2 regions of the Pusillimonas sp. SM2304 genome follow, and region 2 is predicted to be linked to the other one. Evidence: riboswitches for the same ligand, from Rfam matches in the RefSeq annotation. Region 2 holds a riboswitch; the other holds the start of a gene.
The links. Region 2 has a riboswitch for glycine ahead of gcvT (glycine cleavage system aminomethyltransferase GcvT). Riboswitches for the same ligand answer to the same signal wherever they lie in the genome.
Positions count from the first base shown of each region.

Region 1: linked by a shared signal. The riboswitch ahead of RE432_RS04795 (D-amino acid dehydrogenase) and the one ahead of gcvT (glycine cleavage system aminomethyltransferase GcvT) in region 2 are both predicted to bind glycine.

Region 1 covers NZ_JAVLUJ010000001.1:1,024,329-1,040,496, forward strand. Annotated here, with positions in the region: gene RE432_RS04725 (glycosyltransferase family 2 protein) at 1-481, opposite strand, end outside; gene RE432_RS04730 (PIG-L family deacetylase) at 523-1,224, opposite strand; gene RE432_RS04735 (hypothetical protein) at 1,232-1,804, opposite strand; gene RE432_RS04740 (ATP-binding cassette domain-containing protein) at 1,838-4,558, opposite strand; gene RE432_RS04745 (hypothetical protein) at 4,612-5,151, opposite strand; gene RE432_RS04750 (TerC family protein) at 5,648-6,355, shown strand; gene RE432_RS04755 (c-type cytochrome) at 6,401-7,267, opposite strand; gene RE432_RS04760 (c-type cytochrome) at 7,286-7,690, opposite strand; gene RE432_RS04765 (c-type cytochrome) at 8,113-9,063, shown strand; gene RE432_RS04770 (cbb3-type cytochrome c oxidase subunit I) at 9,060-11,606, shown strand; gene RE432_RS04775 (hypothetical protein) at 11,612-11,950, shown strand; gene RE432_RS04780 (hypothetical protein) at 11,964-12,638, opposite strand; gene RE432_RS04785 (NADP-dependent oxidoreductase) at 12,687-13,691, opposite strand; gene RE432_RS04790 (DUF3820 family protein) at 13,770-14,000, shown strand; glycine riboswitch at 14,080-14,170, shown strand; gene RE432_RS04795 (D-amino acid dehydrogenase) at 14,306-15,553, shown strand; gene RE432_RS04800 (AAA family ATPase) at 15,560-16,168, opposite strand, start outside.
Region 2 covers NZ_JAVLUJ010000001.1:33,345-49,512, forward strand. Annotated here, with positions in the region: gene RE432_RS00160 (hypothetical protein) at 1-271, shown strand, start outside; gene RE432_RS00165 (flavin reductase family protein) at 303-857, shown strand; gene RE432_RS00170 (tripartite tricarboxylate transporter substrate binding protein) at 908-1,906, shown strand; gene RE432_RS00175 (dihydrofolate reductase) at 2,086-2,586, shown strand; gene RE432_RS00180 (PLP-dependent aminotransferase family protein) at 2,594-4,024, opposite strand; gene RE432_RS00185 (aspartate aminotransferase family protein) at 4,215-5,498, shown strand; gene gcvP (aminomethyl-transferring glycine dehydrogenase) at 5,638-8,544, opposite strand; gene gcvH (glycine cleavage system protein GcvH) at 8,548-8,928, opposite strand; gene gcvT (glycine cleavage system aminomethyltransferase GcvT) at 8,990-10,084, opposite strand; glycine riboswitch at 10,140-10,251, opposite strand; glycine riboswitch at 10,276-10,364, opposite strand; gene RE432_RS00205 (NAD(P)/FAD-dependent oxidoreductase) at 10,454-11,665, opposite strand; gene RE432_RS00210 (arginine/lysine/ornithine decarboxylase) at 11,730-13,988, opposite strand; gene dcd (dCTP deaminase) at 14,014-14,577, opposite strand; gene RE432_RS00220 (translocation/assembly module TamB domain-containing protein) at 14,652-16,168, opposite strand, start outside.

The DNA.
Region 1 (16,168 bases), 990 kb from region 2:
GCCAGTAGCCGCCGGCCCGGATGAACGCGCTGGTGCGCATGACCGCGGCACCGGCCATGAAGCCGGTCAGCCTGGGGCCTACGCCCGCCACCGCTTCCAGCGGGCTTGACGCCATGGCGGTACAGGCGGGGTCGGGACGCGCTTCGGGGCCTACGGCGATGCAGGCGTTCAGCACGGCAATGTCAGGATGCCCGTCAAGCAAATCCGCCGCCGTGTGAAGTGAGCCCGGCGCCCACCACGTGTCGTCATCGCTGAACGCTACATAGGGGGTCCGTACGTGTTCCACGCCCAGGTTGCGGCCGGCGGCGCCCAGATTGCGCTCGGCCCGTACGAGCCTGGCTTGTGGAAACCTGGCCGAGACGCAATCCAGGGTGTCGTCGGTGCTGGCATTGTCGACCACGATGACAAGCGGCTGCTCGGGCAGGGCCAGCAGGTGCGCAAGGCTGCGGCATAGCTCTTCGCTACGGTTATGTGTCAGCATGACGACCGTTACACGTTCACTGTCAGGCGCGGCCGCAAGCACTATAGAAGCTCCATGTTGGAATGCAGGCGCCAGTATTGCTCGGGATGTCTCAGCACCGGCTGTCCGTCTTCGTAGCCCAGGCCGCGAAACTGGCTTCGGTAGGCGTTGATGGCGCTTGCCTTGTAGCGCGCCGCGCTACCAAGATGAAATGGCGTGACACCGATGCCCCGGTCGATAAGCTGTGCCAGCCGTTGCCGCACTTGTTCTGTCCGCTTGCGGTAGGGGATGTCTTCATAGGCGAACCAAAGAATGGCCGGAAAGCGATAGCATGCCGCGATCAGGGCATCCGACACATGGATGTGATCTTCGTGGAATAGTCCCAGCGGGAAGAATACGGCAGAAGGCTGCATCCGGGCGATCGTGGATGCCAGCGTATCGCCCAGCAAATCAGACCCATTGTCCGCGGGTGACGCATACTGGCTGTCCAGGAAGTCAAGATCGACGCCGCTGGCCTGTAAAAGCGTCAACGCCTTGCTGTTCTCCATAGCGCGTGCCCGCATCGCATCCGCCGCGCTGGCGAACCCGCAGCGCCGGTCCCAGTCGGTAAGTATGCCTGGATTGCGCGGGAGGCCGGTATAAACGGTGACAACGGTGCTTCCCGGCGACAGCGCCAGCAGATCGCCGCAACTGAAGACCGCGTCATCGTAATGCGGCGAAACGACAATGATCGCGCCCGGGGAAGATGAGATGCCGGTAACCATATCGAGGCTAAACGTGTGGAGAATTGCGTTTTCCTTCTTCGACCGCCTCCTGCAATGCCGCATCGGACAGCACGCGGGTGTCCGGGTCTGCCGCGGAGCCGGCCGCCGGCGTGAAGCGCAATTTCTCCATGTATGGTGTGGGCTTTTTGCGGCGCGCATTCAGAAACTCCAGCGCGTAGTAGTCGCGCGCCTGCTGCACGTTCTTGGCCCCCGTGGCAATATCATGAACAAGGTTCAGGGCAAGAAAGTTGGCTTGCTCGTCATGGCAACGGGCGGATACTTCCCCCTCGGTCCGGTTCACGACGACGCTTCCATCGAACAAATAGATGTCTTGCGCCTTATCATCGGGGATACGGTAGTTGATGACGGACTCCACCGAATCCAGATGGGGTGCGGGGAAATGGTGCTCGTGTACCTCTCGGGAAGCCACGATGCGCTTCCAGGGCCCAGGCTTATGCCACACTAAGCAACTGGGCGTGGCCTCGTCAGGCTCGCCATACTGATCGATCACCAGTTGCGCCGCCTCTCGGGCGTCGTCGGGCCACTGGGCGGTTGTCGATGAAAAATGCTTGCTGCTCATATACACCTCCATAAGTTGATGTCGAACATGCGTTCATGGCTTGATCTGCCGGTCCGGGTGGGCCGACGATGAAGCCGGTACTGTGCCTCGTGTCAGGGCGAGAACGGTCGCCACCAGCTCGCGCGGGTCCACGGGCTTGGCCATGTAAACCTGGAAGCCCGCGAGCAACGCATAAAGCCTGTCCTCGGCGGCGGAATGCCCGGACAGCGCGATGGCGGGCAAACGCCGGCGCAAGGACACATCGCGGTCTTCTTCGATCTGCCGGATTTTCCCTATCACTTGGTAGCCGTCGGTGTCGCCCAGCGAAATGTCGCACACCAGCACGTGGGGCCATTGATCTTGAGGGCGCTCGGACAATGCGGCGACGATGGCCTCGCCCGACGTGAAAAGACGCGTATGGGCGCCATGGTCTTCCAGTGATTCACCCAGCAATATCCGGGCTTCCTCTTGGTCGTCGACCACATATATTTCAAGCCCCTTAAGAGGTTCGGGTGCGGCATCCGGAGGGGCGACATGGGGAGCCATTTCCACCACCGCGCGCATTGGCATGTGTAGAACGAAAGACAGTCCCGGCCCATCCGCGGCAGTTTGCACCTCGAATCGTCCGCCCATTTTCTCCATCAATGCATGGGCGCGTGGCGGGTCCAGCAACGCGACATTCCCATCGGCCGCGGCGAGGGCGGCCGGCTTATCGGGGGCATCCGCGATGCTTTCTTCGCTAGCCGCATACCGACTGTCCGTGACCGTAACGACGACTTCCGTTCCCGCTCGTTCCAGGCTGATGGCTATGCGGCCACCGGGCGGCGTGAACAGGATGGCATTCTCCAGCATTTCACCCAGCAGGTGCTGGAGCGCCCCGGGATCGCCGGTCACACGGGCGGTATCGGCCCGGATCAAGGTATAGAGCGCGATGTTTCGAGCATTGATAGCAGGCCGGATGGCATCCAGCACGCCCGCTACCAGCGCCACGAGGTTGATCGGCTGGGCGCTGAGCCGGGCTTCTTTTTCGTGCATTGCTTCCTGCTGAAGTTGCAGTTGCCACATCTGGGCGTACTGTCCTTGCTGGCGAAGCAACTCGTGATGCGTGCCGCGCTCGGTGATACGGCCATGGTCCATGACGAGAATCAGGCCGGCGTCGACGATAGTCGATAGCCGATGGGCGATGATAAGTGTCGTCCGCCCCCGCGACAGGGCCTTCAATTCTTGCTGAATCGCTCTTTCGGTACGCGTATCAAGCGCCGAGGTCGCTTCGTCCAGCACGAGTATGGGCGGATTCTTGAGAAATGCGCGGGCAATGGCGATACGCTGGCGTTCTCCGCCGGACAGCTTGATGCCGCGCTCGCCGACCGGCGTGTCGTACTGGGCCGGCAGGCTTTCTATGAGTTCGTGAATGCGGGCAGCCTTGGCGGCCTCAATCACCTGGCCCATGCTTGCCCCAGGCTTTCCGTAAGCGATGTTATAGAAGATGGTGTTGTTGAACAGCAGGGACTCTTGCGGGACGACGCCTATGCTGGCGCGCAGGCTGGCCTGCGTGACGGCGCGAACATCCTGGCCGTCGACAGTGACACTGCCGGCATCGGCATCGTATAGGCGCAGCAGTAGTCGCGTCAGCGTCGATTTACCGGATCCGCTTCCGCCGACTACCGCTACCTGCTGGCCGGACTCGATTCGAAAGCTGATGTCGTACAGTATCTGCCGGGCGGAGTCATAGGCGAAATCGACGTGGTCGAAACAGACCGCCCCGCCATGAATGTCCAGGGCGGGCGGGCGCTTATCCTGGTCTGTTTCCGTGGGCAGGCGCAGCAGGCTCGACATGCGCTCGGCATTGATCAAGGCCTCGCGTGTCTGGCGAAAAATCAGGCCGAGTGTGTTCAGTGGCAGGCAGACTTGTATGACATAGGCATTGATCAAAACGAGGTCTCCCACGCTCAGGCCGGCATTGACCACATCCTGTCCGGCCATCAGCATGACCAGGGCTACGCCCACCGCAATGATCGCGCTCTGTCCTATGTGCAGTACCGACAATGCTTTCTGGTTGTCGACGCCTACGCCTATCCAGCGGCTCATGATGCTGCTCAATCTGTTTGATTCGGACCGTTCACTGGTATAGAGCTTGACGGTTTCGTAGTTCATCAGGCTGTCCACCAAGTGGCCATTGGCGGCGGAGTCCAGTTCATTCAAGGCGCGCTGGTAGTGAATGCGCCTCTCGGTAAACACGATGGTGTAGATCGCGTAGGCCATGAAGGTAACGGCCAGTACCGCTGCAAACCCCATTCGGTACGCAGAAAGCAGAATGATGATGATGGATGTGATCTCGATGACCGTGGGCAGCACGGTAAACAGCGCGGTACCAAGCAAGAAGCCTATGCCTGCCGTGCCGCGCGACACATCGCGGGCAAACACGCCAGTTTGCTGGCTGCCAAGGAACCGTGCGCCAAGCCGATGCAAGTGCTCGAATACCCGTACGGTAAAGTCGGCCACCGCCGTAGCGGTCACCTTGGCGAAGGCCATGTCTCGCAGTTCGGTGAACAAGCCTGAAAGAAAACGCAGCAGCGCGTAGGCCAGCAGCAGGAACACCGGCAAGCTCAGCGAGAGGTGGCCGCCGTCCAGGCTATCGATGATGTGCTTCAGGGATACCGGTACAAGCAGGGCAAAGACTTTGGCGGCGATCAGCAAGACCAGCGCCAAGGCCGTCCGCCGCCGGAACCGCCAGACTACCTGCCAAATAGTGGCATAGAGTTCACGTTGCTCCATGAATCTGATCCGGGGGTAACGCAGGGTCTTTGCGAGCTTTTTCACGCATCAGCTCAAGTCAAAGGCAGTTGATGCGAGCCGTGATTGTCATGCCGGCCGAGTTCCAGCCTTTCGGCCATCTGCAAAGCCCTTTGCTTTGCAATGGCGCGTAGAAAGCCGGCGACGGCTGTGCCAATGGCTTCGTCGAACCAGGGATCCGCGCCACTGACGCCGACCGCGATCCCGTCAGCCCAGACACCGCCCCAGACGCCCGTTTCGACAGCCCTGAGCAAGTGTGCCGCCATGTAGCGAAGCTCGTGTCCACTACGCTGCACACGCCAGCACACACGGGCTTTTTCGCGCGCGTAACGGGCGTAGTCGGCATCCCAGGCGTCACGGTCGCCGACTGCATGCTCGTAAAGAATGGCCTGTTCAAAGTCACAGTGTTCCGGCCTGAGTCCGGGATCCATGATGACGATGTACAAGAACCCGCTTTCGCCCAGTGTGCGCGATGCGATTCCCTTTTCGATCATGGGCAAGGCCAGATCCACCGCCTGCTTGGCTGCGGACTTGTCGGCCAGTGCGCTGCCCAGTGCTCCATGCGCTTTACTCATCGCTTTACCTCGTATAACGCTGGTTTATAGGGGGCCGCGCACAGCGCTGCGGCATGCCCCTGGGTGCAGCATCGGCCACAGGATGCGACCGATGCTGGTTTGCTCAGCAATACATGTGCCGACTGTGGCGGAGCGCGGAACAGGAGCCAGACATGAAAAAACCTTGACTTTCCGCGATGTGTGAATATACTTACGTCCATCAAGGGGAGTAGCTTTCCACCGCAGCATCGTCATTACGGCAGTTTTGCAAGTCTTTGCAAGCTCCCGGTGCTCGGGCAACAGTCATGTTGCAAGCAAGACCTTGCCAATAAGGGCAAGGTCTATACTCCAGCGATAGCTGTGGCCTGCGTCCTTACGGATCAGGCCATTTTTGTTTTTGTCTGACGCTCGCCCTGTCTACATGTCTACACCGCGTGTGGTTCAAGCAAGCAGGCCATGGCACTGGCCTGATCCGTTTCCCTTCACAGTTTTTATCTTGGTACCTAAAGGGTGACTTATGCTTGAATTTTTACAAACACTGAGCTGGGCAGCGGTCTTTCAGATCATCCTGATCGACATTCTGCTGGGCGGCGATAATGCCGTGGTCATTGCGCTGGCCTGCCGGAATCTGCCGCGCAAACAGCGCATGCAGGGGATTCTATGGGGTACGGCGGGCGCGATCGGCCTGCGTGTGGCCCTGATTGCTTTTGCATTGACCTTGCTCAGTGTGCCGTTCCTGAAGATCGTGGGTGCGCTATTGCTGGTGTGGGTCGGCATCAAGCTGCTGATTCCAGAAGAGGATGCGCACGGCAAGATCAATGGCGGCACGTCCATTATGTCCGCCGTCAAGACGATCATCGTGGCCGATTTTGTGATGAGTCTGGACAATGTCATCGCCATCGCGGGCGCGGCGCAGGGGGCCAATCCCGAACATCAAATGGGCCTGGTCATCTTCGGCCTGGTCGTCAGCGTGCCCATCATCATCTGGGGCAGCACGCTGGTGCTGAAACTGATCGACCGCTTCCCCAGCGTCGTCACTTTCGGCGCAGGGTTGCTGGGCTGGATTGCAGGCGGGATGCTGATCACGGACATTGTCATTGTGGAGCAGTTCGGCGAGCCCTCAGGCATGTTGAAGCTGTCGGCTGAAGTGGCAGGCGCCTTGATCATTGTGCTGGCCGGCCGTTGGTTTGCGCAGCGCAAGCGCGCCGCCATGGCCAGCGCCTAAGCAGCCCACGGTCCGGCGATGGCGCCGTTACGCTGCGCGGCCTGCTTATTGCGGCTCGCGCAGCGTGTATAGAAATGCGGCGATATCGCGTGCATCTTGCTCGCTTACGCCCAGGTCGGGCATGGCCGACAGGGGGTCGACCCCAGTCGGCTTGCGCAGCCAGCGCAGCATATTGGCCGGGGTATTGGGTAATACCCCGGCAATATATTGCCGGTTGGCGATGCCCGCCAAGGGCGGCCCGACATGCTTATCCGCGCCAACGACGCCGGGGATAGCGTGGCATGTGGCGCACAGGTATTGCTGCAGCGCCTTTTTTCCGGCGCCCGCATCGCCAAGCCGGGCTTCTTGCGCCGCCGATGTGATGGGCGCCTGCGGCGTTGCCGATGGCGTCTCGGCGTGCTCCCGGCTCCAGCGCGCGTAGTCGGCCGGCGATAAGGTCGGCAAGACTTTCATGAAGGCCACCACGTCCCATATTTCCTCGTCGCTCATCCGGTACTGCCATGCAGGCATGCCGCTCATCTTGATGCCACGCCGGATGATCCAGTGGGTTTCGGCTGCCGTCCACTCCTGGGCGGAAGCGACCAGCGATGCGGGCGCAGGCGTCAGGCCCAGCGCAAAAGGCTGGGGCGCGATCCCCGGCGCGCCGTGGCATTGGACGCAATGCGAACGAAAGAGCTTGAAGCCGGCGACGACGCGCCCGGTATCTTCCAGGTTGGGCACCTCTGTGCCGGACGTGCGCAGCTTGACCGAGCGCCGCAAGGAGGTTTCGAGCAAGTGATACACGGGGGCGGTGTGCTGGTCAGTCGCGCTGACGTCGTACACACCCGAATACACAAACAGCCCCCCCAGCAGCGCGGCGCTTGCCGCTGATGCCGTCAGGGTAATGCCTGCAACGCGCTTCCATGTCTTCATCTTCGGCTGCCCCTGAGGTTAGTGGAGGGTAAGAAGGTAGGCGGCGATGTCCTTGGCATCGCCGGTGCTGAGTCCCATGTTGGGCATGGCGGTGCGCGGATCGATGGCCGGCGGGTCAAGCAGCCATTGCACCAGGTTGTCGGGCGTGTTCGGCAACACCCCGCCGATGTAGGCACGCAACGCCATGTCGGCCAGCGGCGGACCGACCTGTGGCGCAGGGCCCTTTACGCCCGGGATAGTGTGGCAGGCGACGCAGCCATAGCTTCCGATCAGTTGCCTGCCACGTTCTACGTCTGTTCCTGTCAACTGATCGGCTTGGCCCCGGGGTGAAAGCGGGGGAGGCGCCTTGCCACAGCCGGCGAGCGCGAAGAGCGCAATCACGGCCAGCAAGGGCCAGCGTCGGCCCGCAGCCGGGATAGGCACGCACGCTGCCATGCAGAGAAGAAAAGCCGGTCTTGGAAATCTCTTTTGCATCTGAATGTAATTGCACGGAGCCAAAAAGGGCGTCCTGGCCCGTTCACGCTTGCTGATCCTGTCGTTCCTTAGCAAATTCTTTGCCAAGGTCCGCAGGCCATGGACAAGTCCCGGCATTGCGGCGTGCGCCGACGGCAAAAATAAGCGAACGCGTGTGTAAATTATTCAAAATCGGGCGAAAACATACCCATGCGCTGCACGCTTTCGCGGGTGGCTGCCTGCGTATCCCCCATGCTGCGGCCAGGGTGGCATGCAACGTGCTAAACGCAATGGCTCACTGCCGCCATACGCCGATCCACCTGTGTTTTTCCGGCCAACCCCCAGCACCGGACCTTCTTATGTTTCGTTCGCGCCCTACTGTACTTCTCGTGATGTTGCCGCTTCCAGTGTGGGCGGGTGTGCAATCGGCCCTTCATCCCGGCAGCGAAGATGCCGGCCGGATTGTGGAAATCAGCTGGGTCCTGTTCATCGGCGCGGCCCTGATCTTTTTGCTGGTCCTTGCCATGCTGTTTCTGGCGCTGGCCGGCCCGCCCGCGCTGCGCAGGCTGTTGGGCCGGCGCTCGGTGATCATCGGCGCCGGCATTGCTTTTCCGGTGATCGTCCTGAGCGCACTGCTGGTCTATGCCTTGAATGCGGCTTCGTCCATGGTCCGGGCCGGTACGCAGCCGGTATTGCGTATCGAAGTGATCGGCGAAATGTGGTGGTGGCGGCTGCGGTATCTGGACCATGACGGCCGGACGATGTTTGAAACGGCAAACGACATCCGCATCCCGTCGGGCCTGCCTGTGGAGTTCGTGCTCAAATCGGACAATGTGATCCACAGTTTCTGGGTGCCCAACCTGGCCGGCAAGCTGGATATGGTGCCGGGGCATGTCAATCGTCTGCGGGTGCAAGCCAACGAGCCGGGCGTCTTTCGCGGCCAGTGCGCGGAATACTGCGGCGCGCAGCATGCCAAGATGATGTTCGACGTCCAGGCGATGGCGCCGGACGCCTTCCAGACATGGCTGGCATCGCAACGTCAGCCGGCGCGGGAGCCGGCCGATGCCAGGCTCAGGAGCGGGAAGCAGACCTTCATGCAGGCTTGCGCGCAGTGTCATGCCATCCGGGGCACCCAGGCGGCGGGCACGCTCGGCCCCGACCTGACGCATGTCGGCAGCCGCCTTTCGCTGGCGGCGGGCGTATTGCCCAATAATGCCGGGACGCTGGCCGGCTGGATCGGGGCAAGCCAGCGTATCAAGCCGGGCAATCACATGCCCTCGTTCGACCAATTGTCCGGCGAGGACTTGCGGGCTGTTGCGCACTACATGGAAAGTCTCCAGTGACGCCCGAGCATCCGACAGCGGACCGGGTATCCGCGCTGCCCAACTCCTTGCCCCGGCCTGACGGAGAGCTGGAGCAATTGCGGCGTGTCTGGCAGCCTCCGCGCGGGCTGCGTGCGCTCACGGTCGTCAATAACACCAATGTTGGACTGTTTTACATCGGCACGGCGCTGCTGTTCTTCCTGCTTGCCGGTGTGCTGGCGCTGCTGATGCGTACGCAGTTGGCCGTGCCCGACAATGATTTGATCGGACATGAGCTGTACAACCAGCTGTTCACCATGCATGGCACGGTGATGATGTTCCTGTTTGCGGTGCCGGCGGTGGAAGCCATGGCCATGCTGCTTCTGCCGAATATGCTGGGTGCGCGCGACCTGCCGTTTCCGCGTTTGTCCGCGTATGCCTATTGGGCGTATGCCGTCGGCGGCGTGATTTTTTTCTGCAGCATCTTTGTGGGACTGGCGCCCGAGGGCGGCTGGTTTATGTACCCGCCGCTGACCGGTTCCACCTATTCGCCCGCCCTTAACGCGGACCTGTGGCTGCTTGGTATCGGCTTCATCGAGATCTCGGCGATTGCCGGCGCCATTGAGCTGGCGATTGGCATCTTGCGGACACGCGCGCCGGGCATGACGCTGGACCGGATGCCCATTTTTGCGTGGGTGATGTTGGTGTTCTGCGGCATGGTGATCATCGCATTCCCGGCCGTGATCGTGGCCACGGCGCTATTGGAGCTGGAACGCGCCTTTGATTTGCCTTTCTTCATTGCCGAACGAGGCGGCGACCCCCTGCTGTGGCAGCATTTGTTCTGGTTCTTTGGCCACCCGGAGGTCTATATTATTTTCCTGCCGGGGGCGGGCATGGTGTCGATGATCATTCCGGCCATGACGGGTACGCCGCTGGTCGGCTATCGCCTGGTTGTGCTGGCGGTCGTTGCGACCGGCTTCCTGAGCTTCGGCTTATGGGTGCACCACATGTTCGCCACCGGTATTCCGCAGCTATCGCTGAGCTTTGCGTCGGCGGCCAGCATGGCGGTGTCCGTGCCGACCGGCATACAGGTATTTGCCTGGATCGCCACCATCGCCCTGGCGCGCCGCTTGCGTCCGCTGCAGGTTCCCATGCTGTTCATACTGGGGTTTTTCTTTATCTTTGTGCTGGGCGGGCTGACCGGGGTCATGGTGGCGGTCATACCCTTCGACTTGCAAGCGCATGACAGCTACTTCATTGTGGCGCATCTTCATTATGTGCTGATTGGCGGCATGGTCTTCCCGCTGTTTTCGGCCTTTTATTATTGGGCGCCTTTCATCAGCGCGCGCGCCCTGTCCGACCGGCTTGGGCGTTGGGCGTTCTGGCTGATGTTCATTGGCTTCAACGTCAGTTTCTTCCCCATGCACTTTACGGGCCTGGCGGGCATGCCCCGGCGTGTCTACACCTATGCCGACAGCGTTGGCTGGGGCGTGCTCAACATGGTGTCCACGGTGGGCGCCTATATGATTGCCGCCGGCGTGCTGGTGTTCTTGGCCGACCTGGCCCGCAACTTCCGCCCGAGCCAGGGGCGGAATGCCGGCAACCTGTGGCGGGCCGGCTCCCTGGAGTGGGCGCCCAGCAGCACGTTCGGGCTGCGCAGTATCCCGATCGTGACAAGCCGGGAGCCCCTTTGGGACCAGCCCGGCCTGGCCGAAGACGTGGCCGCGGGGCGCTACTACCTGCCCGATGCGCCAACCGGGCGGCGGTCGACGCTGGTGACGAACGCCCTGGATGCGCGGCCCGAATATCTGCTCGAGCTGCCGGGGCCGGGCTGGCCGCCTTTCTTTGCCGCGCTTGGCACGGCGGGCTTCTTCCTGCTGTTGACCTTCAAGATGACCGCATTGGCGGCGGCTTGCGGCCTGCTGGCCCTGGCGATGATATGGCGCTGGCTGTGGGATGCCGATGCGGGGCCGGATCACCCTCCGGTGGACATCGGAGGCGGCGTGCGCGTGCCGGTATCTTGCCGCGGCAGTGCCTCTCATTCCTGGTGGGCCATGATCATGCTTATCATGGTCTGCACCAGCATTTTCAGCTCGCTGATGTTCGCCTATCTGTTCTTGTGGACGACGTCGCCGGGAATGTGGCCCGATCCGGCCCGGCTTCCCGCGGCGGCTTTCCCCCTGGCGTCCGCCTGCCTGCTCCTGGGCAGCAGCGCGGTACTGGCGTGGCTCGGACGCAGGCTGGGGCAGTCAAGGCAGAAAGGATTGTGCCTGGGCATGCCGGTTGCCTTGCTGATGCTGCTGGCGGCGGTTGGCCTGGAGGGCCATGCCCAGTGGCAGGCGGGCTTGCGGCCGCAGGATAGCGGCTATGCCGCGGCGGTCTATGCCGTGGTCGGCCTGTTGGGCGTATTGACGACGGCGCTGTGTTACATGGGCGTATTCACGATGGCGCGTTCGCTGGCTGGCAGGCTGTCGCCGGCGCGGCGGGCCTGCTACGACAGTACGATGATTTTCTGGCACTACACGGTAGCGCAGGGTTTGCTCTCTTTGGGGTTGATCCACGGCTTTCCGCGCCTGATCGGATGAAGCGCATGCAAAGGAGCTTCTCTCGCGTCTTCTTGTTCATGCTTGCCGGCCCCCTCATTTGGGCGGCACACTTTCTGTTCATCTATTCGGTGCATGGCGTGGCTTGCGCGCGGCCCGCGCTGTATGGCGCCTGGCTGGGGGCGCCGGTGTCCGCGTGGATTATTGTGGCGGCGAGCGTGCTGGCGCTTGCCGCGATGGGCTTGATCTTCCTGCGCCTGCGCACACAGTTGCGGCGCAGTGAGGACCGGGGGTTTGTTTTATGGACGGCCGGTGCGCTCAGCTTGTTGTCTGCCTTGGCGATCGTCTGGGAGACCATACCGGTGTTGCTGGTGCCTGCCTGTTAGCGGGGCAAGGCGGTCACCCATGGGGGTCGGTGTCTTTGCGCCCCGCGCCAAGGCCAAGCCCCATGCCCATGCCGGCTCCGCCACCGCCGCCCATGCCGCCGCCGCGTCCGCCGCTTCTTGCGCCATCGCTCTTTGCGCGGCTGCCGCTGCCTTGCACACGGGTCGGCCCTTGAAGCGGGATCTCGGCATCGTCCGGCACCGGTCCCAGATCAAGCGCCTTGCGGATGAAATTGCGCAGGGAGATCACCAGTTCGGCGGTGTGGATGGGGCGGCCTGCAGCCATGTCGGCGGCCGCCTGGCCTGCCAGGCGGACATGCTCTTCGGTCCCCAGAAGGACAATGTCCGCCAAGGCGGCTTCGACGGCATCGCGGATGCGGCGTGAGCGGTCGGAGCCGCTGGCCGCATCCTGGCTGCCGGCTTCTTCGTCCTGTACCGGCGCTTGTGCGCCCAAGTCGCGCAGATGCGTGGGGTCTACCGTGAGCCGCCCGGTGAAAGAGCCCCCCAAGGTCTTGTAGGCGGCAATCAGTGTCCTGAGCCGCTCATTGATCTGCCGGTTCATGCGCTCGCGGCGTTGCTGCAGGGTTTGCATCATGAGCACCCGCACGCCCACGCCGATCAGGGTGAACAGGGCGAGCCCCAACAGGGTGGTCAGGATTCCTTGCCACGAACTGAAATCGAAATAGCGCACGTGAACCTCGGCAGTGTCTGCGTTGCCTGTTAGTGTACTTGGCCGGGCCTACAAGCGAATCAGGCGCTTGCCCAGGTTTTCGCCCCGGTAGAGCTCCTGAATCGCGCCCATGGCGGTATCCAGGCCGTCGGTGATGTGTTCGCTGTAGGCCAGCTGGTTTGTCCGGACCATGTCTTCCAGTTGGCGCACATAGGACGGATACGTGTCCATGTGGTCGAACAGAATGAAGCCCTGCATGCGGGCGCGCCGGGTCAGCAAGATGCGTTCGACGCGCAGGCCGGAGGGCGGGGGATCCCAGTTGGCGATCGATGCGGTGCCGCATACGATGACTCTTGCGCCTATGGCCAGGTGAGGCAGGACGGCGTCCGAGATCGGCCCGGCCGTATTGTCGAAGTACACGTCCACCCCGTTGGGGCAGGCCTCTTTCAGGGCCCGGCCGATGTCCTGGGTCTTGTAGTTGATGGCGTGGTCGTAGCCGAATCGTGTTTGGCAGGCCTGGACTTTTTCAGGCGTGCTGGTCAAGCCGACGCTGCGGCAGCCCAGGGCTTTCGCCAACTGGCCCACGCAGGATCCGACCCCGCCCGCGGCGGTGGACACGACGACGGTTTCGCCCTGTTGGGGCTGTCCCAGTTTGTCCAGGGCCGTCGCGGCGGTGACGCCGTTCAGCCCCAGCACGCCCAAGTACAGCGATGGCGGCAGGTCGGTGGCGGTGATCTTCTGTACGACGGCGGCGGGCTGCACCGCGGCATATTTCTGCCAGCCGAACCAGCCCATCAGGCACTCGCCTTCGTTGAAGCCCTTTGCCCTGGACTGCACCACAACGCCGACGCAGAGCGAACGCATGACGTCGCCGACCGCTACGCTGGCATAGTTGTTGGCATCGGCCAGCCAGCCCCGCATCGCCGGTTCAACCGACAGCCACTGGTTCTGCACCAGAATCTGGCCTTGTTCGAGCGGCGGCACCGCCGCGGTGTCCATGCGGAAATGCCCGGGTGCCGGAATACCGGTGGGCCGCGTTGCGACGCGGATGCATTCGTTGACAAGCGGGCTCACATTGTTCTCCTGATCAATAGCGGGCAAAGAGGTCTTAAAATCCAGTGTACCCAACTGATGATGGCCCGCGCACTGACCATGCAACCCGAAGACCTGGAACTGCTTGTATCCCGTACGATGCCCTACGGCAAATACAAAGGGCGCTTGCTGGCCGATTTACCCGGCCATTACCTGAACTGGTTTGCCCGGAACGGCTTTCCCAAGGGTGAAATCGGGCGCCTGCTGGCCTTGATGCATGAAGTGGATCACAACGGCCTGACCCCTTTGCTGGCGCCGCTGCGCAAGGCCGGCGCGGACCGTGCGCCATGATGCGGCGCCTGATTGCGCAATATGTGTTTCCCCCTATTGAGCTGCCCGCCTATAACAGGTAGGCTTATGCAGTCGAAATACAGGTTATGCAGAAGAGTCCGGCACATTGTGCCGGCGCCGACGGAGCAACCGCCCCGGAAACTCTCAGGCAACAGGACTGCATACACCAAGACGATCTGGAGAGCGGCGCTTTCGCGCCCACCGAAGGGGAGCCATCCGCAAGCCGGCATGGTGAAACTCTCAGGTACCAAGAACAGATGGGGCGTCGCCGTCAAACGGCGGCGACCACCTTTTTTGGAGCTCTCATGCACCACATCGCCATTATTGGCGCCGGCATTACCGGCGTCACGTCTGCCTATGCCCTGGCCCGGCAGGGGTATAAAGTCACCGTCATCGATCGCCAGCGCTATAGCGCCATGGAAACCTCTTACGCCAACGGCGGGCAGCTGTCGGCCAGCAATGCCGAGGTCTGGAATAACACCTCCACCATCATGAAAGGCATGCGCTGGATGCTGCAGCGCGATGCGCCCCTGCTGGTGAATCCGGCCCCAAGCTGGCACAAGTATGCATGGATGGCCGAGTTTGTACGCTATATCGCCCATTACCGCGCCAATACCATCAAGACCACCCGCCTGGCCATTGAAGCCAGACAGCATCTTTACCAGATGGCGGAAGACGAGAACATTGATTTCGATCTGGAGCGGCGCGGCATCCTGCATATCTATCACGATAAAGCTAGCTTCGAATCCGGCCGGCGCGTGAACACGCTGCTGCGCGAGGGCGGCCTGGACCGGTATGAAGTCACCGCCCAGGAGGCCCGCCAGATAGAACCCGCCCTGACCCGGGACTGCTACGGCGGGTTCTATACGCCATCCGATGCGACCGGCGATATCCACAAGTTCACGCGCGGACTGGCGCTGGCATGCGAACGCAAAGGCGTCACGTTCCTGATGGATACCGAGCTGCGGAATATTCTTTCAACCGGCCAGGGCCATCAAGTCGTATTCAGCCAGGCGGGGGCGCAGGCCGGGCAGCTGGATGTGGACGCGGTGGTCGTGTGCGCCGGCACAGCCAGCCGCCAAGTCGCGGCCATGCTGGGCGACCGCCTTAACGTGTATCCGGTCAAAGGCTATTCCATTACCGTCAATCTCGATGATGAGGCCAGCCAGGAGGCAACCCCCTGGACCAGCCTGCTGGACGAAGAAGCCAAGATCGTGACCAGCCGCCTGGGGCGCGGCCGTTTTCGCGTGGCCGGCACGGCGGAGTTCAATGGTTTCAACAAAGACATTCGCGCAGACCGCATTCAGCCCCTGACCGACTGGGTGCGGCGCCATTTTCCCGGCATCGACACTTCGCGTGTTATTCCGTGGGCCGGCCTGCGGCCCATGATGCCCGATATGATGCCCCGGGTAAAAGCCGGACGGCGTGCCGGTGTCTTCTACAACACCGGCCATGGCCATCTGGGGTGGACGCTGTCGGCGGTGACGGCGCACATGCTGGTCGACACGATACAGCAGGCGGCGGGGCCGTCCGCCGAACCGGTGCCGGCCTGAGTGGCGTCACGCAGGTGTTGTCGTGCCGACGCCGCCCAAGGCGGTGTTCAGCCTGAGCTCGGCACGGCGCGCATATAACGATAGGCCGAGCCGGCGGCTTTCGACCATTGCCTGTTGCCAGCACGCCTTGGCTTGGCCTGGCTGACCCTCGCCGGCCAGGCCATCGCCGTTAAGGCACAAGTATGCACCGCGGAAACACTGCGTGCCATAACGCTCGATCAGCACGCCGGCTCGCTCTACTGCCTCAAGCGCCTGGACAGGCTGGCCCAGGTAGGTGAGTGAATCGGCGAGCAATAATTCCAGCAGTGATTGCCATACCGGCATGGCATGGCTGGAAACCGTGATGGCATGCTCGATTTGTCCTAGTCCCCGGTTGTCGCCCCGATGCGCCAGCGCCCATCCCGACATACCTTGAGCCAGACCTTTCCAAAATGCCAAATCAACGCTCTCGGTCATGGCCTTGAGCTCAGAGGCTGCCTTGAATGTGCCTTCCACATCGCCGCGCAGGCGGTATAGCTCAGACAGGACTGCCTGACAAAGTGTGCGGCCCGAGATTGCGCTGGATTCGGGCCCGTCGGACAAGGCCATCTTGACGACCTTCATTCCCTCTTCTTC
Region 2 (16,168 bases):
CGTCTATCAGCTTCGTACCGAGATGGTGCTGCACGCTGCCGCAACACTCCCGATCCACGATGCCCAAGCCGTCTTGCTATCGGGAACCGGAATGCCAACGCTTCGGGCTATTCCCGCAATCGCTCAACTTACAAAACTGCCCACCATATCGTCCAATCTCTGCCTTGCATGGGCAATGCTTGAGGCGGCCCGGACCCCTTACCCGACACCAGACCCTGAAGCAGGCGAAGTCCTGGTCGGCGGCTGGAGCAGGCGTATTTCACGCCTATAGACGCATGCACCGCAACAAAGGAATTCAAGAAATGACTGCACAGCAATTGTCGCCCTTGCCTTCGCCGTTATGCCGTCCCAACAATGGCGCGCATATTGAAAAACGCCAGGACAGCAGATTATTGAGAAATACGTTGGGCTCATTTGCCACAGGTGTGACAGTGGTCACCGCGCTCGCTCGCAGCGGAGCGCCGTTGGGGGTGACCGTCAACTCATTTGCATCAGTATCGCTTGACCCTCCGCTCGTTCTGTGGAGTCAAGTGAAGAGCGCGCCCAGCCATCGTGAGTTTCTGGAAGCAGAAACGGTCGTCATCAACGTGCTATCCGCCCATCAACAACAGCTCTCCCAGCACTTCTCGCGACCCAGCCCAGACAAGTTTGCCGATATCGAATACCAGCCGGCCGCTTGCGGCACGCCTATTCTCGCAGGCTGCGCAGCAACATTCATCTGCCGCGTTGTCGACCATTACTACGGTGGTGATCACACGATCCATCTATGCAAGGTCGACGCATTCGAGAACCATTTTCGGGAGCCCCTGATTTTCTGTCGCGGCGCCTACCTGAAATCCGATTTATTACCCACATAGCGATTACTTGCACCAGAAGAAACTTTATGACATTCCACAAGGAGGAGAACATGGCATCAAGCAACAAAGGAAGAGCGGGAGCAATGCTCGTCGCAATAGCGAGTGGCTTTGCATCATTGACGCTGCCCACCATCGCAGCAGCAAACAGCTACCCATCGAAGTCCATAGAAATTGTTGTTCCTTATGCGCCCGGGGGGACCAATGACGTACTTGGACGAACGGTGGCAGAGGCAATAGGGGCTGAATTCAATCAATCCGTCATCGTGTTGAACAAGCCGGGGGGAAGCGCAAGCGTCGGAAGCGCATTTGTCGCCCGCTCAGCGCCGGATGGCTATACCTTGGTCATCGGCAGCCAAGGCACGATGTCCGCCAACCCCCACCTCATGCCGAACCTGCCCTATGATGCGCGCCAGGACTTTGTGCCGGTGGCGCTCATCGGGTCAGTCAACAACGTGCTGGTGGTACCCGCTTCATTTCCGCCTAAAACCCTCGGCGAATTTACACGTTATGCGCTCGATCATCCCGGCGACGTAAACTTCGCTCATGCAGGCGTAGGCACATCGATGAGCCTGGCCGGCGAGCTTTATAAGATAAAGACGGGGGCCGAATTGGTGTCGATTCCTTATAGAGGCTCGGCTCCCGCCACGATTGCCTTGATAGGGGGAGAGGTCCAATCCATGTTTGCAAACACCATCTCCGTCCTGGAGCAAATTCGCGCGGGTCAACTCCGGCCGCTGGCGGTCACAGGCAGCTCGCGTGACGCTTTGCTTCCAGATATCCCTACCTTTCAGGAAGCAGGCGTCAAAGATTATGAAATCACCTCTTGGTTCGGGGTATTTGCTCCCGCCGGCACGCCTCCCGAGATTGTCAACAAGCTGAACGAAACAATACGAAAGGCCTTGGCAAGCCCTCAACGCGAGAAGATTTTGCTGGGCCTAGGGGTGGAACCAGGCAAATTATCGGCAGCGGAATTTTCCCAGTTTGTTGAAGCTGACCATCGCGTCATCGGGGACCTGATCAAAAGCGCTGACATAAAGATCGAAAACTAACTCGATTATTCTTTACCTGGGCGCCGAAGCCACTACGCCAGTCTCATGGCGGGTGTCCTTCGGCCCGCCTCTTTATCAATCCGAAATATCAAATGCATGTTTGATAAGCGCTCCGCGACCGCTGCCCTCATTTCTCTTAGAATACGAGGTCATACAGTTATCCCCTTCCTACCTACCCCATGCGCACACCCGTTATCCAGCTTGTCGTCGCCTATTCAAGAAACCGCGTCATCGGCCGCGACAACACCCTGCCCTGGCGCCTGCCGGCCGACCTGGCCCACTTCAAGCGCGTTACCCTGGGCCATCCCATTGTCATGGGGCGCAACACCTGGCTGTCGCTGGGCCGGCCCCTGCCCGGGCGCCCCAACCTGGTCATCAGCCGCAACCCCGGGTTCAAGGCCGAAGGCGCCACGGTCTACCCGTCGCTGGAAGCGGCCCTGGCCGCCTGCGCCGACACCGGTGCCGACAAGGCCTGCATTATCGGCGGCGAACAAGTGTTCCGCCATGCATTGACCATCGCCGACGAAATCGTCGCCACCGAGATCCGGGCCGACATCGAAGGGGACACCTTTTTCCCCGCGCTGGATGCGGGTATCTGGCAAGAAATCGAAAGGCTGCCGCAGCCCGAGGAAAACGGCCTGCACTTTGATTTCGTCACCTACAAGCGCGTGAAGGCATAGCCGCGGATCAGGGGGTTGCAGCGCCCGCCTTGCGCATGAATTGCCACAGCGCCGGGTGCAAGGAATACGCCACATTGAAGCGTATCCAGCCGCTATCGGCCTGACCCGGATCAAAATAAGAACCGGGCGCCAGCCAGATGCCGTCTGCCAGCGCCTGCTCGGCCAATTTGTTGGCGCCCTGTTCGCGCCACGGCCCGCTGCCTGGCCTGGCCCACAGGAACAGGCCCGCCTGCGGACGCGCGAAGACCTCGAAGCCGTGCTGATCCATCAGCACGCACAGCTCGTCGTGGGCTTGCCGCAAACGGTCCTGCACACGCTGCAGATGCGCCTGGTGCCTGCCCTGGCTAAGCACCTGATACACCAGGCGCTCCATCATTTCCGGCGTCGTCAGCCCCATGGACATCTTGGTCTTGGCGAATTCCTTGAGCAAGGCCGCGTTGGCGACGATATACCCCACCCGCATCGAGGGCATGATGCTTTTGGAGAAACCCGATACATACACCACGCGTCCGGTGCCCGCCAGCGCCACCAGCATGGGGCCCAGGCCGGGCATCAGGTCGCGCGACACGTCGTCTTCGATCACCCTGAAATCGTACTGCTCGGCCAACTGCAGCAGGCGAAAGGCATTGCTCATGCCCAGGCTCGTGCCGGTGGGATTTTGCAGGACCGTGTTCACGAACAAAGCCTTGATCGCATGCTGGCGCGCCAGGCTTTCCAGCGTGTCCAGGCACAGCCCTTCGCCATTGCGCGGCACGCCCAGAACCAGCAAGCCCGCCAAACGCAAGGACTGCAGGAAATTGGCATAGCATGGCTGCTCGACCACAATGACGTCGCCCGGCCGCAATAAGGTGCGTATGACGATATCCAGCCCCTGAGACGCGCCCTGCGTCAGCAAGACCTGATCAGTGTCCAGTTGCAGGCCGTGCTGGCCCAGCGCCTGCTGCACATGCTCGCGCAGGGGGTGATAGCCATAGGGATGGCCATAGCCCGCGACCTGATTGACCGGCGTGCGCGCCACCTGGCGCAAGGATTGCTGCAGGCCCGCCTCGTTCAGCCATTCGGCGGGCAGCCAGCCGCAACCCGATTTGATGGGAATGGAATGGTCGGCAAACACATCGGCCAGCAGCCACGATGCGCCGATGCGCGGCGGTATCCAGCTGGTAGGGGCGGCTGCGCCCCGTTCGGCCCGCGCCAGCGCCGCAACGCGATACCCCGACCCCGGGCGGGCCGTCAGCCAGTTCTGGGCCACCAGGCGGCTATAGGCGGCCGATACGGTGAACGTGCTTAAACCATGGGCTTTGGCAAAGTGCCGGATCGACGGCAGCGGCATCCCCGGCCTGAGCAGCCGCTGCCGTATGGCCGCTTCAATGGCGGCAACCGTCTGGTCCACCAAGGGCATCGCGTGCTTGCGATCACGCAAAGGTTCAAAGAAACGCATCCATCCCTCGCCATGTACAGATATTCTTATCTTACCAATACAGTAATCGATTTATAGTTCAACTGTATATGTTTTTACTGCGCGCGCCGGACGAGAATAACTGATCAGTCTCTTTTTACTCATACTTTACCGTTGCCGGGGGTACATCATGACCAGCCAAGCCAACATTCCAGACCTTTCGAATCTGTGGATGCCGTTTACCGCCAATCGCCAGTTCAAGGAACAGCCTCGCTTGCTGGCCAAGGCCCAAGGCATGTATTACACCGCCACCGACGGCCACCAGGTGCTGGACGGCACCGCCGGCCTCTGGTGCGTCAACGCCGGGCACGGCCGCCAGGAAATCATCGACGCCATCGCCCGGCAGGCCGCCGAACTCGATTACGCGCCCAGCTTCCAACTGGGGCACACCGACTCGTTCCGGGCCGCCTCGGCCGTCGCCAAATTGATGCCGAAAGGCATGGACCGCATTTTCTTCACCAACTCGGGGTCGGAGTCCGTCGACACCGCCCTGAAAATCGCGCTGGCCTACCACCGGGCGCGCGGCGAAGGCCAGCGCACACGGCTGATCGGCCGCGAACGGGGCTACCACGGCGTGGGTTTCGGCGGCATCTCGGTCGGCGGCATCTCGCCCAACCGCAAAACTTTCTCGGGCGCGCTGCTGCCGGGCGTCGATCACCTGCCGCATACCCACGACCTGTCCAAGAATGCGCACACGCGCGGCCAGCCCGCCTGGGGCGAGCACTTTGCCGACGACCTTGAGCGCATCATCGCCCTGCACGATGCCTCCACCATTGCGGCAGTCATCGTCGAGCCGCTGGCCGGCTCCACCGGCGTGCTGATTCCCCCCAAGGGCTATCTTGAAAAACTGCGCGCCATTACCGAAAAACACGGCATTCTGCTGATTTTCGACGAGGTCATCACCGGTTTCGGCCGCTTGGGCGCCAATACGGCCAGCGAGCGCTTCGGCATTACACCCGACATCATCACCCTGGCCAAAGGCATCAGCAACGCGGCGGTGCCAGCCGGCGCGGTCGCGGTCAAGCGCGACGTCCATGACACGATTGTGGGCGCGGCCGCCACCGGCATCGAGTTCTTCCACGGCTACACTTACTCCGCGCACCCCTTGGCCACGGCCGCCATCCTGGCCACGCTGGACATCTACGAAAAAGACAAGCTGTTCGAACGCGCCAAGGGCTTGTCGCAAACCTTCGAAGACGCCGCCCACAAACTGGAAAGCGCGCGCCATGTGATCGATGTGCGCAACCTGGGACTGGTGGCGGGCATCGAACTGCAGCCGCGCTCGGGCGCGCCGGGGGCCCGTGCCGCCGAAGTCTTCGCCAAGTGCTTCGATCAGGGCCTGATGGTGCGCTACACGGGCGACATCATCGCCGTCTCGCCGCCGCTGATCATCGAAGAAGCGCAAATCCAGGAAATCTTTGAAAAAATCGAAAGCGTCCTGAAAACCGTAGACTGATCTTCAGCGCAGCCCCGGACGCGGCCCGATACGCTGCGCCCGGGGCTGCCCGCAACACCCTTGATGATCCAATGAAAATGGCGGGTGCCGGCAATGACCGGCACCCGCCATTTATTTGACGGCAGGCGTCATGCGCCGATCAGGCCGACGTGGACGGCTCCACTGCCAGATCGGCATCCGACGCATAGGCCTCCATGGGCGGGCAGGAACACACCAGGTTCCGGTCGCCGTAGGCATTGTCCACCCGCGACACGGGCGGCCAGTACTTGCCGTCGCGCAGACTGGACACCGGATACGCCGCGGACTCCCGCGTGTAATCGTGGTGCCATTCCGTGGCCAGCAGCATCTGCGCCGTATGCGGGGCGTTGCGCAACACATTGTCTTGCGCGTCGACCTCGCCCCGTTCAACCTGGGCGATCTCGGCGCGAATCGCAATCATCGCATCGATGAAGCGATCAAGCTCGGCCAGACCTTCGGACTCCGTCGGCTCGACCATCAAGGTGCCCGCGACGGGGAAGCTCATGGTGGGCGCATGGAAGCCATAGTCCACCAAACGCTTGGCGATGTCTTCGTTCGATATGCCGCAGGCATCCTTGATGGGACGGATATCCAGGATGCATTCATGCGCCACGCGGCCGTTGGGCCCCGCATACAGAATCGGGTAGTGATCGCGCAGGCGCGCCGCAATGTAGTTGGCGTTCAGAATGGCCGTTTCGGTGGCTTCCAGCAAGCCTTCCGACCCCATCAGCACAATGTACATGTACGAAATCGGCAAGATGCTGGCCGACCCGTAAGGCGCGGCCGACACGGGGCCGACGCGCGCATCGGCGGGCAGGCTGCCCGACGCATCGAGTACTCCGGGCAGATAGGGCGCCAGGTGCGAACGGACCGCCACAGGGCCCACGCCCGGACCGCCGCCGCCATGCGGAATGCAGAAAGTCTTGTGCAGGTTCAGGTGCGAAACGTCGGAGCCGAACTTGCCCGGCTGGGCCAGGCCCACCATGGCGTTCATATTGGCGCCGTCCAGGTATACCTGGCCGCCGGCGTCGTGCACCAGCGCGCAGATTTCGGTGACGGCGGTTTCAAACACACCGTGGGTGGACGGATAGGTGATCATCAGGGCCGCCAGATGGTCGCCCACCTTCGCGATCTTGGCCTTGAGGTCTTCAACATCGACGTTGCCGTTCGCGTCGGACGCCACCACGACCACGTCCATGCCGGCCAGTTGGGCCGACGCGGGGTTGGTGCCGTGCGCGGATGCCGGGATCAGGCAGACATTGCGCTGATGCTGGCCGTTGGCCTGATGATAGCCGCGTATGGCCAGCAAGCCGGCGTACTCGCCCTGCGCGCCCGAGTTGGGCTGCAGGCTGACCGAATCGTAGCCGGTGATTTCGCACAGCGCCGCGGACAGGCGGTCGACCAATTCCTTGTAGCCCTGGGTTTGCGACGTAGGCGCAAATGGGTGAATCTGGCCGAACTCGGGCCAGGTGACGGGGATCATTTCGGCCGTGGCGTTCAGCTTCATGGTGCACGAACCCAGCGGAATCATGGTCCGGTCAAGCGCCAGATCCTTGTCGGCCAGGCCGCGCAGATAGCGCAGCATATCGGTTTCGGACTGAATCCGCGAAAACACCGGATGGCTCAGGATGGCCGACTGGCGCTGCAGGCTTGCCGGAATGCCATGCTGCGCCGGCAAGGCATGCTGAGCCGAGGCATCCCACGGCTTGCCCACGGCTTGCGCCAAGACGGACAGCAACACATTCAGATCGCCGACGGTGACGGTTTCGTCCAGCGAGACGGCCAACTGCGCATTGCCCACCTGGCGCAGGTTGATGGACGCCGCCTGCGCCGCCTGCACGATCGCTTGTGTCTGCGCGCCGGTATCCAGCAGCAAGGTGTCGAAATACTGTTCGCTGGCCACCTTGATGCCCAAGCCGGACAAGGACGCATGCAGGAAGGCCGTCAGGTAAGCCACGCGCTCGGCAATGCGCTTGATGCCGGCGGGGCCGTGCCACACGGCATACATGCCCGCCATCACCGCCAGCAGGACCTGCGCGGTGCAGATGTTGGAGGTGGCTTTTTCGCGGCGAATGTGCTGTTCGCGGGTTTGCAAAGCCAGGCGCAGGGCGGGCGCGCCCTGGCTGTCTTTGGATACGCCCACCAGGCGGCCGGGCATGTTGCGCTTGAAGGCATCCTTGCAAGCCATGAAGCCGGCGTGCGGGCCGCCAAAGCCCATGGGCACGCCAAAGCGCTGCGCCGAGCCGACGGCGATATCCGCCCCCCACTCGCCCGGAGGCGCCAGCAGCGCCAGCGCCAGCAGGTCGGTGGCGACCGCCACCACGGCGCCCTGCGCATGGGCCGCTTCGGTCAAGGCACGGTAGTCGCTGACGCCGCCCAGGCTGTGGGGATACTGCAGCAGCACGCCAAAGCACTCGGGCAGGCCCTGCGCTTCATCGCCGACCTGGACATCGATGCCCAGGCCGCTGGCCCGCGTGCGCAGGATTTCAATCGTTTGCGGATGGCAATGCGCCGATGCAAAGAAGACATTGCTCTTGGCGCGCGAACCGCGACGCGCCAGCGTCATGGCTTCGGCCGCGGCCGTACCCTCGTCCAGCAAGGACGCATTGGCGATATCCAGGCCGGTCAGATCGGCAACCATGGTCTGGTAGTTCAGCAGCGCTTCCAGGCGGCCCTGCGAGATTTCCGGCTGATACGGGGTGTAGGCCGTGTACCAGGCGGGGTTCTCTAGAATGTTGCGCAGGATGACGTTCGGGACATGCGTACCGTAATAGCCCTGGCCAATGTAATTGCGAAACACCTGATTGCGGGAGGCGATCGTTTTCAGGTCCGCCAAGGCGTCGGCTTCGCTGCGCGAGGCCGGCAGGTTCAAGGCGCCGCGCTTCAGGATGCTGGCCGGCACGACTTCCTGGATCAGGCTGTGCAGGTCGGGCGCCCCGATCGCGGCCAGCATCGCGGCCTGGTCAGCCTTGGACGGGCCGATGTGCCGGGGAATGAAATCGGAGTGGGGGTCGAGTTCGCGCAACATAAGTCAGCCTGCGTCAACCTGGGCTTGATAGCCAGCCGCATCCAGCAGGCCTTCGGTGTCAGCCATGTTATTGGGCTTGATCTTGAAGATCCAGGTATCGAAAGCGGCGTCGTTGATCAGATTGGGCTGATCGTTCAGGGCTTCGTTGAAGGCGACGATTTCGCCATCGACGGGCGCGTAGATATCGGAAGCGGCCTTGACCGACTCGACCACGCCGGCGGTGTCACCGGCGTTCAATGCGGCGCCGGGGTTGACATCGCCCACGAAAACCAGGTCGCCCAGTTGGTCCTGGGCGCTGTCGGTAATGCCTACCAGCAGGATGTCGCCCTCGGCTTTTACCCACTCGTGTGAAGACGTATATTTGCGATCGTTGGGAAGACTCATGATTAACCCCGTAATTGGATGATAGGTATGTTGACGTTCTGGAGGTGTTCAGAAAAGCGAATCAGGCAATAATCTTGCCGTTGCGCACAAAAGGCATTTTTACTACTTCGGCCGGCAGCCATTTACCGCGAATTTCGACCTGGATCGGGTCGCCGGGCTGCGCGCCCTTGGGCACACGCGCCATGCCGATGGACACACCCATGGTCGGCGACATGGAACCGCTGGTCAGTTCGCCTTCGCCCTGGCCGGTGCGCACTTTCATGTGGCCGCGCATCACGCCGCGTTCCAGCAGCTTGACGCCGACCAGCGTGCGGTCGGCCGCGGCGGCTTCCAGCGCTTCGCGCCCGATGAAGGCGCGTTCCGTATCTTTCAGGGAAATCGTCCAGGCCAGGCCCGACACCAGCGGGTTGACGGATTCGTCCATTTCCTGCCCGTACAGATTCATGCCGGCTTCCAGGCGCAGCGTGTCGCGCGCGCCCAGGCCGCAGGCGCGTACGCCGTTGGCGGCCAGGTCGCGCCAGAAGGCTTCCACCTGCGTGGCGGGCAGAACGACCTCGAAGCCGTCTTCGCCGGTATAGCCAGTGCGCGCCACCAGGGTGTCGTCATCGACGAAAGCGCCGGTGAATACCGGCAGGGCATGCGTTTCGGCCTCCCAGCCGGGGCGTGTTTCCCACAGCTTGCTCCGGGCGTTGGGGCCCTGTACCGCCACCATGGCCAGGTCGCGGCGCGGCGTCAGCACGACGTCGAAGCCATCTGCCTGCGCAACATGCTGCATCCAGGCCAGATCCTTGTCGGCCGTGCCCGCATTGACGACGACACGCCATTGGTCGGAACTGAAAAAGTAAACGATCAGGTCATCGATGACCCCGCCTTCGGGGTTCAGCATGCACGAATACAGCGCCTTGCCCGGCACCGCAAGCTTGGACACATCGTTGGCCAGCAAGCGCTTCAAAAAAACTTCGGCATCAGGCCCGTTGACGTCGATATTCAGCATGTGCGATACATCGAACATGCCCGCGTCCTGGCGCACGGCATGGTGTTCTTCGAGTTGGGAGCCGTAGGCCACAGGCATGTCCCAGCCCCCGAAGTCGACCATTTTGGCGCCGAATTCGATATGGACGGGATGCAGGGGGGTATGCTTTAACGCGGTAGACATGGAGACTCCAAAAACAGAATAAAAAGACGACGCGCACCATTGATATGCTGGCCAGCACCGCCCTTCTGTCCTTTTGCCTGAGAGTTGACCCGCGCTTGGCGGGTGTTCACCTTCGGCGCCCGCCGCCCTGCCTGCCAGGTGATGCGGGTCTCTCCAGAGTGCTGCCTTGTGTGTTTCAAGAACGGAACAACAATACACGAGCGGTACGGGGTGCCTGAGCGATTCTGGGCGAATTGCGCCTTCGGCGGCCGGCGGACCGGCGCTCTCCCACTCGGTGTAATGACAGCGACCGCAAAGAATAACCCGAAAAACAGCCTGCGCCAAGTCGAAAACTGGGCCTCGTTCCTGCCTGCCGGGATGCGGGGGCGGTCAGCCGGCCAGCAAGGCCCGGCCGCAAGCCACCCCGGATGCCCAGGCCCACTGGAAGTTGTAGCCTCCCAGCCAACCCGTCACATCCAGGGCCTCGCCCACAAAATACAGGCCGGGCACGGCCTTGGCCTGCATGGTTTTCTGATCGATCGCGCGGGTATCCACGCCCCCGCGCATGACTTCGGCCTTTTTGTAGCCGGCCGTGCCGGTGGGTATCAGCGACCAGCCATGAATCCGTTCGGCCAGTTGGCGCAGCGTCCGGTCGGGAACGTCGGCCAGGCGCTGCGTCCCCATATCCGCACCGGCCGCCCCCTCGTGGGCCAGCCACTGCTCGGCCAAGCGCTTGGGCCACAGCCCCGCCAGCACCGTGCCCAATTGCTGGCGGCCGCCCTGCTTGGCCGCCAGCAATTCTGTCGCCAGACGCTGGTGGGGGGCCAGATCAATATGGATGGCATCGCCGGGATTCCAGTAGCTGGATATTTGCAAAATAGCCGGCCCCGACAGGCCGCGGTGCGTAAAGAGCAGGTCTTCCAGGAATTCCTGCCTGTGCTGCCGGGCGCTGCGCTGGCCGCCCTGCGCCGCCGCAGCGCCCGGCGCGGCGACGGCCTTGACGGTCACTTCAAGCGCAACGCCGCTCAAGGCCCCAAAAGCCTGCCACGCTTGCGCATCGAAAGTCAGCGGCACCAGCGCGGGGCGCGGCTCTACCACTTTCAGCCCGAACTGGCGCGCCACGCCCAGCGCAAAATCGCTGGCGCCCAATTGGGGAATCGCCATGCCGCCCGTGGCCAGCACCAGTTGGTCCGCGCGCAATACGCCCTGGCTGGTGCGCAGCGTAAACCGGCCGTCGCCGTATGCGATCTCTTCGACGCTGCACGGCATGCGCCACGACACCTGCCCCATATCGCACTCGCGCTTGAGCATGGCAATAATGGCTTCGCTGGATTCGTCGCAGAACAATTGCCCGCGGTGCTTCTCGTGCCACGCAATGCCGTGCTTCTCGACCAGATCGATGAAGTCGCGCGGCGTGTAGGCCGCCAGGGCCGAGCGGCAAAAGTTGGGATTCTGCGACAGGAAGTTGGCCGGGCCCGTGCCCACGTTGGTAAAGTTGCAGCGCCCGCCGCCCGAAATCCGTATCTTTTCGGCCAGGCGCCGGGCATGGTCGATCAACACCACCCGCAACCCGCGCTGGCCCGCCACGGCGGCCGTCATCATGCCGGCCGCGCCGGCGCCAATGACCGCCACATCAAAACTTCCGGACGCCACGCGCTGACCGGCCCTATTCTTTCAGGCAGTCGACGTAGTACCGCACTTGCCCGTCGGGCCCGATGTCGTTGGCAAGGCCGTGGACATCGGTTTCGAAGCCGGGGAACTTGGCATTGAACTCACGCGCGAACTTCAGATAGTTCACGATGCGGTGATTGAAGCGCTCGCCCGGGATCAGCAGGGGGATGCCCGGCGGGTAAGGCGTCAGCAGCACGCCGGTGACCCGGCCTTCGAGCTCGTCGATATCGACCCGCTCGGCTTCCCGGTGCGCCATCTTGGCGTAAGCGTCCGACGGCTTCATGGCCGGCACCATGTCGCTGAGATAGACCTCGGTGGTCAGGCGGGCCAGGTCGTACTTGCGGTAAGCCTCGTGGACGTGCTGGCACAGGTCGCGCAGGCCCATTTTTTCGTAAAGGCGGTGTTCCTTGCAGAAATCCGGCAGAATGCGCCACATGGGCTGGTTGCGATCGTAATCGTCCTTGAACTGCTGCAGGGCGGTCAGCAAGGTGTTCCAGCGGCCTTTGGTGATACCGATGGTGAACAGGATGAAGAAGGAATACAGGCCGGTCTTTTCGATGACCACGCCATGTTCTGCCAGGTATTTGGACACCAGCGCGGCCGGAATGCCGGTTTCGGCAAACGTACCCGAAATATCCAGGCCCGGCGTCACCACGGTGGCCTTGATCGGGTCCAGCATATTGAAGCCATCGGCCAAGGCGCCGAAACCATGCCATTCGTCGCCCGACTCCAGCAGCCAGTCGTCGCGGTGCCCGATGCCGTCGGACACCAGGCGGTTGGGGCCCCATACCTTGAACCACCAGTCGTTCTTGCCGAATTCGGACTCGACCTTGCGCATGGCGCGCCGGAAGTCCAGCGCCTCGGCGATGCTTTCTTCCACCAGCGCCGTACCGCCCGGGGGTTCCATCATGGCGGCCGCCACGTCACAGGACGCAATAATGGCGTACTGGGGCGAGGTCGACGTGTGCATCAGGTAGGCCTCGTTGAATACGTTGCGGTCAAGCTTGCGCGACTCCGAATCCTGCACCGTGATTTGCGAGGCCTGCGACAGCCCAGCCAGCAGCTTGTGCGTGGAGTGCGTCGCGAAAACCATGGCGTCCTTGCTGCGCGGACGGCCCTCGCCAATGGCGTGCATATCGTGATAGAACTCGTGGAAAGCCGCATGGGGCAGCCAGGCCTCGTCGAAATGAAGGGTGTCGATCTCGGAGCCCAGCTTTTCCTTGATCATTTCCACGTTGTAGATGACGCCATCGTACGTGCTTTGCGTCAGCGTCAGAATCCGCGGCTTCTTGTCTTTTGCATTGCGCGCGAAAGGATTGGCTTCGATTTTCTTGCGTATGTTTTCCGGCTCGAATTCCTCGATTGGAATCGGGCCGATGATGCCCAGGTGATTACGCGTGGGGCGCAGGAATACCGGAATGGCGCCCGTCATGGTGATGGCGTGCAAAATGGACTTGTGGCAATTGCGGTCGACCACCACCACGTCGTCGGAGGCCACGTTGGCATGCCACACGATCTTGTTCGACGTAGAGGTGCCGTTGGTCACGAAGAAGCAGTGGTCGGCATGGAAAATGCGCGCCGCATTCAGCTCCGACTCGGCCACCGGGCCAGTGTGGTCCAGCAGTTGCCCCAGTTCATCGACGGCATTGCATACGTCGGCGCGCAGCATGTTCTCGCCGAAGAACTGGTGGAACATCTGCCCGACCGGGCTTTTCAAAAAGGCCACCCCGCCCGAATGCCCGGGGCAGTGCCAGGAATACGAACCGTCGGATGCGTACTTGACCAGTTCGCGGAAGAACGGCGGCGCCAGTCCGTCAAGGTAGGCGCGCGCCTCGCGGATGATGTGCCGGGCCACGAATTCGGGCGTGTCCTCGAACATATGGATGAAACCGTGCAGTTCGCGCAGGATGTCGTTGGGAATATGCTGCGACGTGCGGGTTTCGCCATACAGATAGATGGGGATTTCTTCGTTGCGAAAGCGCAGTTCGCCGATGAAGGAGCGCAGATTCTTGATGGCATTGGCCACGTCTTCCGGCGAATCGACATCGAACTCCTCATCGTCTATCGACAAGATAAAGGCGCTGGCCCGGCTTTGCTGCTGCGCGAAAGAACTCAGATCACCGTAGCTGGTAACGCCCAGGACTTCGACGCCTTCGTTCTCGATGGCTGCCGCCAGCGCGCGAATGCCGAAACCCGATGCGTTCTCGGAACGATAATCTTCGTCGATGATGACGATGGGAAAGCGGAATTTCATTGCTTGGCTCCTAGGCCTCGTTCACTTACGTGCGCGGCAGCGTAACACCTTGCTGCCCTTGATACTTGCCACCACGATCGCGATAAGACGTTTCGCACACCTCGTCGCTTTCAAAGAACAGCATTTGCGCGCAACCTTCGCCGGCGTATATCTTGGCCGGCAGGGGCGTGGTATTGGAAAACTCCAGCGTCACATGGCCTTCCCACTCGGGTTCCAGCGGCGTCACATTGACGATGATGCCGCAACGGGCATAGGTACTTTTACCCAGGCAGATCGTCAGCACGCTGCGCGGGATGCGGAAATATTCCACCGTGCGGGCCAAGGCAAAGGAATTAGGCGGAATAATGCACACATCCCCCTTGAAATCGACGAAGGACTTTTCGTCGAAGGCCTTGGGATCGACAATGGTCGAGTTGATGTTGGTGAAGATCTTGAACTCATCGGCGCAGCGCACATCGTAACCATAGCTGCTGGTGCCATAGCTGACAATGCGCTGCCCGTTCACCGAACGCACCTGGCCCGGCTCGAACGGCTCTATCATCCCACTATCGGCAACACGCCGGATCCAGCGATCACTTTTTATGCTCATAGCCCTAACCTTATAACGATGGCGCGTATTTTATCGCTTACACGCTAAAGACGTATGACCGTGGGATACACGGCTCAATTCCTGGAAAACCAGCGGTGAATCAGCGCCAGCCCGTTCACTGTGCCCGCGCTGAGCTCAGCCGTCAGCCCCCGGGCCAACTGATAGCTGGCCCGGCCCACGGTGCCCGTATCGGACAAGGCCTGCTGGATGCTCAGCGTAATGCCGGTACTGAGCTGTTTGCTGACCTGGATGAACTTGCGCTCGATGTCGCTGGTGCCGCTATCCAGCCCGCTGACCACGCTTTCCACAGGCAGGATACTACCCGCGGCGCCCAGTTCGCCCGAACGCATGCTGAGTTCGTCGATGCCGAACTTGCGGTAGAACGGCTCGCCGTCGCCCAGGAAGGACGTACCCACGGAAAACAGCAGCGCCACATCGCCCCCCGAGTCATCCGGCCCATGCCCCAGCAGCAGCCAGGACAGCTTCTCGATTTCGCTGACGGCCGGATACGAAACCAGATCGATGCGCGGCCGCTTGGCCGTCCCCCCCACGCGCACGCCCGCCTCGACCGCCAGGCCTGTCCGCAAGGCCTCGATATTCAGGACCGGGTTGGTGATATCGCCCTGGAAGGTGATTGTGCCCCGGCGCAACTGCAAGCGCTGGCCGTAGGTCTCGATGGCGCCGCCGCGCGTGCGCAAGGCGCCCACCCCCGTCAATCGGCCGCCTATCATCGTAATGCGCAAGTCGCCGACCAGCCCCGAGTTCACCCCATAGCCCGTCAGGTAAAAACGCGGGCCCAGGTCAACCTGCAGATCCATGGAGACATCCATCGGCGCGCTGGCTTCCTGCTGCTCGTGTCCCGCGCGCAGGACCACCACATCGCCGTCAATGGTGGGGATGCCGCCCAGCATATCCAGGTCGAACCAGCCCGCATCGGCCGTAATCGCGCCATTGATGGCGATCGCGGGCAACTGGAGCGCCAGGCGCAGTTTGCCGCTGATCATGGCGTAGCGGTCGGAACGCTGCAAAATGGGGTAGCGATGCAGCTCGACATCAATGGCGCCGCGCGACTCGAACAGATACCAGTCGCCCGACAGCGTCAGCTTGCCGCCCTTGGCCTCCGGATTGGTGCTGACCCATTCGGCCGTGCGCCATTCCTTGGGCTCCACGCGCAACAAGGCGGGAAAAGTGAGTTCCTGGAGAATGAGCCGGTCGTTTTCCAGGCGGGCCGTCAGCGTGCCATCCAGCAAGCGTACGCCGTCATCGATACGCACCACCCTGATCTTCTGGCCCGAAATGGTGCCGCTGCTGTTCCAGCTTCCGTCTGGCCGGCTTTCCAGCCCCACCTTGGCCTGCACCGCCCCGCCCAGTTCCATGCTGTCATCCAGGAACAGGCTGGTCCAGCCCAGGTCATCGATATCCGCGTCGATATTTACGGTCTTGGTGTCCTTCGGGTCCAGGCTGAAGCTGCCGCCCGCCGAACGCAGCAGCGTCGCGGCGTTGGCCGTTACCCGCCCCATGGCCTTGGTGCGCAGGCGCAGGTCAGCCGTCAGGCGGCTGGCCGCTTCGCCGGCCGGCTTGGCATTCAGGT